2 regions of the Pseudomonas sp. KT_2_4 genome follow, and region 2 is predicted to be linked to the other one. Evidence: predicted binding sites of a transcription regulator. Region 2 holds the regulator's gene; the other holds the start of a gene.
The links. The regulator FliA, encoded in region 2, starts transcription of late flagellar genes. The targets are predictions, from matches to a motif close to CTAAAGTTTNNNNNNNNNNNGCCGNTAA.

Region 1 (5,587 bases), 340 kb from region 2:
GTTGGTCATGTTCAAGGCGAAGGTGCCGTTCTTGGTCTTGTCCTGCTGTGCGGCGAGCACGGCGGAGAAGTCCAGGTCCCGAGCCTTGTAGTTCGGGGTGTCGGCGTTGGCAATATTGTTGGCCAGGACTTCGGCACGCTGGGCGCGGAAGCCCAGGGCTTGTTCGTGGATACCGAGCGCTTTATCGAAGCTGATGCTCATGGCGGAAACCTTTAGGCTGACCTGCTGTTCGTTAGCAGGGTTATAGCAAGGTGCATGCCAATCTTGCGGGAGCCCCTATATCAAGGGTTTGGAGGGGAGTCGACGGCGGCTATGCCAGAAAAGCGGCAAGCGATTTCCGCGTAGCGCCATTAAAGCGGCAATGGGCAGTTGCCGCTTTACGCCAGCTTGCCGAGAAAAAAATGTGGGAGCTGGCTTGCCTGCGATGGCGGAGTACCTGCCGACCAATTCATCGACTGACACAACGCCATCGCGGGCAAGCCCGGCTCCCACAGTTTTATTGCATACCCCAGGCTACTTGGCCTGGTAGATGATCCCCGGGCTGCATTGCACCATCTGGAAGTGATCCGGCAGCCCATTGAGCGCCTCGGAAGCACCGAGGAACAGATAACCTCCGCGCTTGAGCGTGCCGTGGATGCGCAACAGGATGTCCTTCTTCACTTCAGCCGAGAAATAGATCAGCACGTTGCGGCAGAACACCATGTCGAACTTGCCCAGGCTGGCGTAGCTGTCGAGCAGGTTGAAAGAGCGAAATTCGACGCGGTTCTTGATCGGCGCCTTGATCGCCCAACGCCCTGCCCCTTTGGGGTCGAAGTAGCGTTGCAGGCGTTCCTGGGACAAACCTCGGCCCAGGGCCAGGCTGTCGTACTCACCGGTCTTGCAGTTGGTGAGCATGGTGCCGGACAGGTCCGTGGCCACAATTTGCGCACCGGCTTTCAACTGGCCCATGTTGGTCCGCTCGAACTCATCGATGGACATCGAGATCGAGTACGGCTCCTGCCCCGAAGAACAGGCCGCCGACCAGATACGCAGGCGCTGGCCCGGGCTGGCCTTGATGGCTTCGGGCAACACTTTGTTCTTGAGCACTTCAAAGGGATAGGTATCGCGAAACCATAAGGTTTCGTTGGTGGTCATGGCATCGACCACCATTTCCTTGAGCCCACTGCGCGGCTGCCCCTGGATCCGCTGGACCAACTCACCCAGGGACTTGATGCCCTGCTGTTCCATCAGCTTGTTGAGACGGCTGGATACCAGGTACTGCTTGTTTTCACCGAGCAATATGCCACAGGCTTTTTCCAGGAAGACCCGGAACTGTTCGAAATCCAAATTACCCGTAGACAATGATGCCGCCTCTTAAATCGTGTGACCGCCGGGGGACATCCCCTAGCCGTGATCTGCTGCCTTGATCCGGTCGACTACCCGGGATGCGAGGTCATCAGGACGGAATTTGGCCAGAAAGTCATCCGCACCGACCTTCTTGACCATTGCCTGATTGAATACCCCCGACAACGAAGTATGCAGGATGATATGCAATTTTTGCATGCGTGGATCGTTACGTATCTCGGCCGTGAGCGTATAGCCATCCATTTCCGGCATCTCGATGTCAGAGATCATCATCAAGAATTCTTCTTCGGGCTTCTTGCCTTCGTCCGCCAGCTTGCGCAGGTAATCCAGGGCTTGGCGTCCGTCATTGAGGGCCACCACCTCCACCCCGACGGTTTGCAGGCAACGCGTGACCTGCTTGCGCGCCACCGAAGAGTCGTCCACGGTCAACACGCGCAGCGAAACCGCCTTGTGTGCCGTTTCGGCATCCACCACTCCGACGGAGATGGTTTCCGAGGTGGGGGCCACTTCGGCGAGGATCTTCTCCACGTCGATGATTTCCACCAACTGGTTATCGACCCGCGTCACCGCCGTCAGGTAGTGATCGCGCCCCGTGCCCTTGGGCGGCGGATGGATCTCTTCCCAGTTCATATTGACGATGCGCTCCACCGAGCGCACCAGGAAACCCTGGGTCTTGGTGTTGTACTCGGTGATGATCACGAAAGGGTTCTGGCGGTCTTGCAAACCCGCGGCCCCCGTGGCCATGGCCAGGTCAAGAATCGGAATGGTCGCGCCCCGGATGTTGGCCACGCCACACACCACCGGACTGGACTTGGGCATGATCGTCAACTTGGGACATTGCAGCACTTCACGCACTTTAAACACGTTGATGCCATACAACTGATTGCCATCCAGGCGGAAAAGCAACAACTCCAGGCGATTCTGCCCTACCAGCTGTGTGCGCTGGTTTACTGAATCCATTACACCTGCCATGCCCAGACTCCTAAATCCTAGGGGTACGACGCGTACCCAACACTAAACGGCACGAGCTTTGCTATTTACTGAGTATGGATATTAAAACGACAGTTTCCCGACACCCTGGCCGCTCACGCTACCGCAGACTGCTCTGCGCCGCGCTGGCGCTGCTTGTCTCGGGCCTGGGCGTCACGGCCCGCGCCGACAACGTTACCCTGCCTGATCTACTTATCGGCGTCACCCAAGGCTTTCTTGAGTTCACTGTAGAAGATTATCTGGCGACCACCCAGACGCCGGGGCGTTATGAAATTCAGGTCAACCAGTTGGACCCACGTTTGCGCATGCCAATGTGCGACAAGGAATTGACAGCCACCCTGGAAAGCCCCGCCCAGCCTATCGGCCGTGTGACCGTGAAGGTGCGCTGTGAGGGCGCCTCGCCCTGGACGGTATTTGTGCCGGCGCAGGTCAAGCTGTTTCGCGACGTAGTGGTAGTGGCGCGGCCATTGAAGCGCACCGGCATCATCGGCTACGACGATGTGGCGCTGCGCGAGAGGGACATCAGCTTGATCAACCAGGGCTACCTGACGTCACTGGACCAGGCCGTCGGGCAAAAACTCACCCGCCCCGTGGTCACTGACCAAGTCCTCACACTGGTTCATCTGGAACAGGCGGAGGTGATTCGCAAGGGTGACCAAGTGGTGATTTCCGCCAGCAGTGGCGGCCTGAACGTCAGGATGCCGGGCGAGGCGTTGTCCAACGGCGGCATGAGCGAACAGATCCGTGTCAAGAACCTCAACTCCAATCGCGTGATCAAGGCGCGGGTCACGGCGCCAGGCCAAGTCGAGGTGGCGCTATAGATGACTGGAATCAAATGCCAGCTTTTCCTACACTGTGTGCTGGATATTGAGCCGAACAGGTTTATTGTCAATCGAGCCTAAAGTTTGCCCGGGTATGGCCGAAAACATGGCAAGCGTCCAAATACCCAGAGGTTTTTCAACATGGTCATTGATTTCAGTCGTTTGAATAACACCCCGGCCTTGCCCGGCAATACGCGCACCGGCGGTGCCAAGGACAGCGTAGAAGCCAAGCCGCAGCCCTTGCCTGCCAAAGCAGAGCAGGCCGCCGCCAGCCAGAGTGGGGAATCGGTACACCTGAGCAATGAGGCTCAACAGTTGCAAAAGGTCACTGACTCGCTGCGCGATCAACCCGTCGTCAATAAAGCCCGCGTGGCCGAGTTGAAACAGGCTATCGCCGATGGCAGCTATAAAGTCGACAGCAACCGTGTAGCCAGCAAGCTGCTCAACTTCGAAGCCGAGCGCTAGGCAAAGGCCTGCGCAGGGCTTTTGGACGCTTAAAACCCAAGGCCAGCCATGCACCACGACGAACATTTGCTCCAACTGATCATTGATGATCTGGCGCCGACGCAACAATTGCTCGAGCTGCTCAAGGAAGAATCCCTGGCCTTGTACGGCCGGGATATGCCCTTGCTGGAAGAAATCCTGGCGCGCAAACAGTCGCTGATTGTCTTGCTCGAACAGCACGGCAAGAAGCGCAGCGAGATTCTGATCAGCCTGGGCCTGCCTGCCGACCACGATGGCCTGGCACAACTGGCCAGCCACTCTTCAGTCGGCGATCAACTGCTGGCACAGAGCAAAGAACTCAATCATTTGCTCGCACAGTGCCAGGAAGCCAACCTGCTCAACGGTCAGTCGATCCAGCTTCAGCAAGCCACGACCGCCAATCAGCTGCGCATACTGCACGGCGGAGAGCCTCCGGCCCTGTATAACGCCCAAGGCTCCACCTCACGCCTGGTCAAGCCAAGCACCCGCAGCCAAGCCTGACACCGGTTTACAGCGCGACCTATCCAAGGCGCGCTACATACTGGCAAAATGCCGGTTCTTGCGTGTAGTCGTATTTTGCCTGGAGATGGAAGAACCGTGTTCAACGCCCTTAATGCGGAAGATGCACCGCAGCCACCCAAGGTGCTCACCACGCCTCTGGAAATCGCCAGCACGTTGCGGATGCTGCAAGAAAGCCATGACCCGCTGATCATCACTTTCCACGAACGCAGCCAGCGGTTCCAGAGCTACCTGGTGGACATTGACCGCGACAGCAAGACGCTGGTACTGGACGAAATGATTCCCCGTGACGGTGAACGCTATCTTGAGAATGGCGAAGCCTTCCGTATCGAAGGTTTCCATGAGGGCGTGCGGGTTGCCTGGGAAAGCAACGGCACCTTGACCATCAGCGAAAAAGGCGGCCACCGCATCTATAGCGGCAGCCTGCCCGGCGAAGTGGTTTACCATCAACGACGCAATGCCTTCCGCGCCGCACTCAAGCTTGCGCAGCTGGTGGACATTCAGTTGGGTGGCGAGAAGCTCAAGGCACCTATCAGCGGTAAGCTGCTGGATATCTCGGCAACCGGCTGCAAATTGCGCTTTGAAGGCGATATCTCCGAACGTCTGCAGTTGGGCCAGGTCTATGATCGCTTTATTGCTGCCCTGCCCTTCGGCAGCATGACCACTTCCGTGGAACTGCGCTACCTGCACTTCGAAGACAAGATCAACACCACCTTTGCCGGCGTGCGCTTTCACAACATGAGTGGTTTGGTGCAGCGACAAGTGGAACGCTTTGTCTACCAATTGCAGCGAGAAGCTCGGCGCTTCGATAAAGACGACGATCTTTAAGCGTTAGACGCTGAGATAAAAAAACGGGCAGATCCTGATGGGATCTGCCCGTTTTTTCGTTCAGGGGCGCGCCCTGCTTAAGTCATGGGGATGTTCGTCCGGGTCTGGTGGCTCGTGCGGTTCTTCGCTCGTTGGCTCCTCGGTATCAGGGACGGGCTCTGGGTCAGGAACAGTGACTTGCATCTGCTCCTGCACCACCTGCTCATCCACCCGCGGGTCAAGGGCAGCCACCAAAGGCGAACTGGACATGCTGTCGGGCATCGCCACGTGATGCAGTGGTGCGTCGTCGACCTGATGCAGGTTGGTTACCGCCTTGGGTCGAATGCGCCACACCAGGATCAGCGCACACAGGCTGAAAAACGCGTAGAGCATCTGGCTGCCGAATAGCTTCATCACCACACCGGCCAACAGCGGCCCCACGCTGGCGCCGATCCCGTAGGTAACGAGCAACATGGCCGTCAGTGACACCCGGCGATCGCCTTCCACATGGTCGTTGGAAAAGGCCACCGCCAAGGGGTAAAGGCAGAACTGCACCAGCGAACAGAAGAAGCCCGCCACGAACAACACCTCCAGCGGTACCTGCGTCATGATGGCCAACGGTA
Region 2 (5,587 bases):
TGCGCGACATTCGCAGCATTGCCGAGGCCATCGCCAACAATGCCGCCAAGAGTCAAGATACTGCCGCTCTGGTGGCGGCGGTGCGTGTCGGCGTGTCCCGCGCAATCGTGCAAAGCATTGTAGGGACTGAGTCCGAGCTGCCTGTGATCACCTTGGAGCCCAGGTTGGAACAAATATTGCTCAATAGTATTCAGAAGGCAGGGCAAGGCCAGGAAGAGGGCGTTTTACTGGAGCCAAGCATGGCTGAAAAGCTGCAGCGTTCGTTGATCGACGCCGCACAGCGCCAGGAAATGCAGGGCAACCCGGTGATCCTGCTGGTGGCCGGCCCGGTTCGCGCGATGTTGTCGCGGTTTGGACGCCTGGCTGTACCGAATTTGCACGTGTTGGCTTACCAGGAAATTCCTGACAATAAGCAAGTGACTATCGTCGCGACAGTTGGGCCCAATGGCTGAGGTAGTGGGTTATGCAAGTTAAGCGTTTTTTCGCCGCCGATATGCGTCAGGCCATGAAGTTGGTCCGCGATGAGCTGGGCGCCGATGCCGCGATTATCGGTAACCGTCGGATTGCCGGCGGTGTCGAGCTGACGGCTGCCCTGGATTACACGCCCCAGGCGCTGGCCCCGCGCGTGCCGAACATGGAACTCGAAGACGAGCTGCGCAAGACCGCCTCGCGCATTGTGTCGGCCCAGGCTGAACTGAGCATGCGCGGTGACAGCGATGCCAGCACCAATCGCCAATTATTCGCCGGCCTGCCGCTGACCGCCGCCGAGCCGCTGGTTGAGCCCACCTTTGTCGAACCGCCGCGTCCTGCAGCGCCTGCCCCGGCCGCCGCAGTTGACCAGCGTGTGATCGACTCGATGCGCTTTGAACTCAATGGCCTGCGTGAATTGCTCGAAGTGCAGCTGGGCTCGTTGGCCTGGACTCAGTTGCAAGGCAGCAAGCCCCAGCAAGCCAACCTGTGGCGCCGCTTGCAACGCATCGGCTTGTCCGGCCCGTTGTCCCGCGACCTGCTGGCCTTGACCGCCGAAGTCGAAGAACCTCGTCAGGCCTGGCGCATGTTGCTGGCGCATCTGGCGCGCATGATCGCCACGCCGGAAATCGAACCCCTGGAAGAGGGCGGTGTGATCGCCATGGTCGGCCCCGCCGGCATGGGCAAGACCACCACCCTGGCCAAGCTGGCCGCCCGTTATGTGCTTAAGTACGGCGCACAGAATATCGCGTTGGTGAGCATGGACAGCTACCGCATCGGCGCCCAGGAGCAGCTCAAGACCCTGGGCCGCATTCTCAACGTGCCGGTGACCCATGTCGACCCGGGCCAGTCCCTGGCCAATGCCCTCGAGCCGTTGCTGCGCAAGCGCGTGGTGCTGATCGATACCGCCGGCCTGCAAGCCAGTGATCCAGCGCTGCGCATGCAGCTCGAAAGCCTGGCCGGGCGTGGCATCAAGTCGAAAAATTACCTGGTGCTTGCAACCACCAGCCAGAAACAGGTTCTTACCGCTGCCTATCACAGCTACAAGCGTTGCGGCCTGGCCGGCTGCATCCTCACCAAACTCGACGAAACCGCGAGCCTGGGCGAGGTATTGAGCCTGGCCATCAGCCATGAATTACCGGTTGCCTACCTCACCGACGGGCCGCGGATCCCGGATGATCTGCATCTGCCGCGCCGTCATCAGTTGGTCAGCCGTGCCGTGAGTGTGCAAATGCAAGACGAGCCTAGCGAGGAAGCGATGGCCGATATGTTCGCCGACCTTTACCACCACCCGGCTAAACGGGTGGGTTGAGGCAGGATGAACACCGTGAAATGTACCTACATCGATGGTCTGCAAGCGATTCACGCGGCCAAGCCATGTAGCCTGCGTCTAAGCAAGACAAGGTAAAGAAATAAAATGGGCAGCATGCATCCCGTACAGGTGATCGCGGTGACCGGCGGCAAAGGTGGCGTCGGGAAAACTAACGTGTCAGTGAATTTGTCCCTGGCCCTGGCAGAGCTTGGCCGTCGCGTCATGCTGCTGGATGCTGACCTGGGCTTGGCGAACGTGGACGTTCTCCTGGGGCTGACACCCAAACATACCCTGGCCGATGTGATCGAGGGCCGCTGCGAGCTGCGCGATGTGCTGCTCCAGGGCCCTGGTGGCATTCGCATCGTGCCGGCGGCCTCGGGCACCCAGAGCATGGTGCACCTGAGCCCCGCGCAGCATGCCGGGCTGATCCAGGCGTTCAGCGACATCGGCGACAACCTCGACGTGCTGGTGATCGACACCGCCGCCGGGATCGGCGAGTCGGTGGTCAGCTTTGTGCGCGCAGCGCAGGAAGTGCTGTTGGTGGTGTGCGACGAGCCCACCTCGATCACCGATGCCTACGCGCTGATCAAACTGCTTAACCGTGACTACGGCATGAATCGCTTCCGCGTGCTGGCCAACATGGCCCAGAGCCCGCAGGAAGGGCGCAACCTGTTCGCCAAGTTGACCAAGGTCACGGACCGCTTCCTCGATGTGGCTTTACAATACGTCGGCGCAGTTCCCTATGACGAGTGTGTGCGCAAGGCCGTGCAAAAGCAGCGTGCGGTCTACGAAGCGTTCCCTCGTTCGAAATGCGCACTGGCGTTCAAGGCCATTGCCCAGAAGGTCGATACCTGGCCGTTGCCCGCCAACCCGCGGGGGCATCTGGAGTTTTTCGTCGAGCGTTTGGTGCATCAGACGAGCGCAGGACCGGTGCTATGACATCCAGCGGCTACAACCTTTACAAAAAGTCGGCACGTGACAGCCAGGGCGAATTGATCGAGCGCTATGCGCCGTTGGTCAAGCGCATTGCCTATCACCTGTTGGCGCGCCTGCCCGCGAGTGTGCAGGTTGAAGACTTGATCCAGGCCGGCATGATCGGCCTGCTTGAAGTCTCGACCAAATACGACGCCAGCAAGGGTGCCAGTTTCGAAACGTATGCGGGTATCCGTATCCGTGGCGCGATGCTCGACGAGGTGCGTAAAGGCGATTGGGCGCCGCGTTCGGTACACCGCAATACGCGCATGGTCAGTGATGCAATTCGAGCAATTGAAGCAAAAACCGGTCGTGACGCTAAAGATCATGAAGTTGCGGCCGAACTCCAATTGAGTCTCGACGATTATTACGGGATTTTGAACGATACCTTGGGCAGCCGCCTGTTCAGTTTTGACGACCTTTTACAGGACGGCGAACACGAAGGGCTGCACGAGGACGGCGCGAGCGCGCATACGGAGCCGTCGCGCGACCTGGAAGATGAACGTTTCCAGGGCGCGTTGGCCGATGCAATCGCCAATTTGCCAGAGCGTGAGCGGCTGGTGCTGGCGCTGTACTACGACGAAGAGCTGAACCTCAAGGAAATCGGTGAGGTACTGGGGGTCAGCGAATCGCGTGTCAGCCAGTTGCATAGCCAGTGCGCAGCCCGCTTGCGGGGCCGATTGGCCGAGTGGCGCGCGCGCTGACAGGCAGTGTGGGGGCACTGCAGACGCTGCCGTGAGATCGCAAGGTTTCGCGGCTGTGTGCCGTGGTGCCCTGGGCAGTCCTTTTTGTGTAACGCCTGTTGATTGAAATGGCGCGTCCAGGTGCTGGGCGCGTTTAAGACTGCTTGGAGGTCGAATTGGACAAGAACATGAAAATCCTCATCGTTGATGACTTCTCAACGATGCGGCGGATCATTAAAAACCTGTTGCGTGACCTTGGGTTCACCAACACGGTCGAGGCGGATGATGGCCTGACGGCCATTCCGATCCTCAACAGCGGGAGCATCGACTTTCTGGTAACCGACTGGAACATGCCGGGCATGACCGGTATCGACCTGCTGCGCCATGTGCGCGCCGATGAAAAACTGCGCAGCTTGCCTGTGCTGATGGTGACCGCCGAAGCCAAGCGCGAACAGATCATCGAAGCCGCCCAAGCCGGGGTCAACGGTTATGTGGTCAAACCATTCACGGCACTGGCCTTGAAAGAGAAGATCGAGAAAATCTTCGAACGCATCCACGGCTAATGCCATCGCGGGGGAGCTATGGAGCATAACGAAACGTCACAGGGCGACTTTGAGTCGACCCTGAAAAAACATGCTCACCAGTTGGTCGACAGCCTGGAAAAAGGCCAGTTCGCCGATGCGGTGCAGTTGATCCATGAGCTTAACCAGACCCGTGACCGCGGCCTGTACCAGGAAGTGGGCAAGCTCACACGCGAGCTGCACAGCGCAATCGTCAATTTCCAGATTGACCCGCGCATGCCCCAGGCCGAAGAAATTTCCCAGATTACCGACGCCACCGAGCGCCTGTCCTATGTGGTCAGGCTGACTGAGGCGGCGGCCAACCGCACCATGGACCTGGTGGAAAACGCCACGCCCCTGGTCAACGGCATGGCCACCGAAGCCCAGGCCTTGAGCCAGGACTGGGGCCGCTTCATGCGCCGCGAAGTGGGCGCTGAAGAGTTTCGTGAACTGGCGCGTCGCGTCGACGGGTTCCTGTCGCGCAGCGAACAGGAAAACCGCACGGTGGCCAGCAACCTCAACGACATCCTGCTGGCCCAGGATTACCAGGACCTCACCGGCCAGGTGATCAAGCGCGTGACCCAGTTGGTTACCGAAGTGGAAAGCAACTTGCTCAAATTGGTGCTGATGGCCGGCCAGGTCGATCGTTTTGCCGGCATCGAACATGACCGTGAAGCGATCCTCTCTGAAAAAGATCCACAAAAACATCTCGCCAAGGGTGAAGGTCCGCAGATTCATGCCGATAAACGTGAAGACGTTGTGTCAGGTCAGGATGACGTAGATGACCTGTTATCCAGTTTAGGCTTCTAAGGAGCACCCACATGAGCTTCGGCGCCGATGAAGAAATCCTTCAGGATTTCCTTGTAGAGGCCGGCGAAATTCTAGAGCAACTGTCCGAACAACTGGTCGAGCTGGAAAGCCGACCGGATGATGCGAACCTGCTCAATGCAATTTTTCGCGGTTTTCACACTGTAAAAGGGGGCGCCGGCTTCCTCCAGCTCCATGAGCTGGTGGAGTGCTGTCACATCGCCGAGAACGTTTTCGACATCCTGCGCAAGGGTGAGCGTCACGTCGACTCGGAACTGATGGACGTGATTCTCGAAGCACTGGATGCGGTCAACGGCATGTTCAGCCAAGTGCGTGAACGTGCACCGATCACTGCCGCCACGCCGGAACTGCTGGCCGCCCTGGCGCGCCTGGCCGAACCTGCCGATACCGCGGCTGCGCCGGTGGTCGAGGCCGCACCGGAGCCGGTGGCGCAAGCCGAGCCGGACGTGACCGACAGCGAGTTCGAACAACTGCTCAACTCCCTCAGCGCGGTCAAGGCCGAAGCTGAAGTGCCGGTGCAGCCTGCCGCGACGCCGAGCAGTGAAGACATTACGGACGCCGAGTTCGAGTCGTTGCTCGACCAGTTGCACGGCAAAGGCCAGTTCGCGGCGGATGCCGTGGCACCTCCTGCGGCGACGCCAGAAGCACCCGCTGCCAACACCAGCACTGACATTACCGACGACGAATTCGAGGCACTGCTCGACCAACTGCATGGCAAAGGCACCTTTGTGGCCGAAGCCCTGCCCGAGGTTGCAGCGACTGCC

Region 1: a site for FliA is predicted at 3,233-3,260, ahead of flgM (flagellar biosynthesis anti-sigma factor FlgM). Genes of this name have one in related genera too.

What each region holds. Positions count from the first base shown of each region.
Region 1 covers NZ_CP166962.1:2,336,136-2,341,722, forward strand. Annotated here, with positions in the region: gene flgB (flagellar basal body rod protein FlgB) at 1-201, opposite strand, end outside; gene cheR (protein-glutamate O-methyltransferase CheR) at 514-1,341, opposite strand; gene AB9N64_RS10740 (chemotaxis protein CheV) at 1,384-2,316, opposite strand; gene flgA (flagellar basal body P-ring formation chaperone FlgA) at 2,391-3,155, shown strand; gene flgM (flagellar biosynthesis anti-sigma factor FlgM) at 3,297-3,620, shown strand; gene AB9N64_RS10755 (flagella synthesis protein FlgN) at 3,669-4,139, shown strand; gene AB9N64_RS10760 (flagellar brake protein) at 4,236-4,985, shown strand; gene AB9N64_RS10765 (MFS transporter) at 5,046-5,587, opposite strand, start outside.
Region 2 covers NZ_CP166962.1:1,995,016-2,000,602, reverse strand. Annotated here, with positions in the region: gene flhA (flagellar biosynthesis protein FlhA) at 1-452, shown strand, start outside; gene flhF (flagellar biosynthesis protein FlhF) at 464-1,780, shown strand; gene fleN (flagellar synthesis regulator FleN) at 1,886-2,719, shown strand; gene fliA (RNA polymerase sigma factor FliA) at 2,716-3,456, shown strand; gene AB9N64_RS09125 (chemotaxis response regulator CheY) at 3,624-3,998, shown strand; gene AB9N64_RS09120 (protein phosphatase CheZ) at 4,017-4,805, shown strand; gene AB9N64_RS09115 (chemotaxis protein CheA) at 4,817-5,587, shown strand, end outside.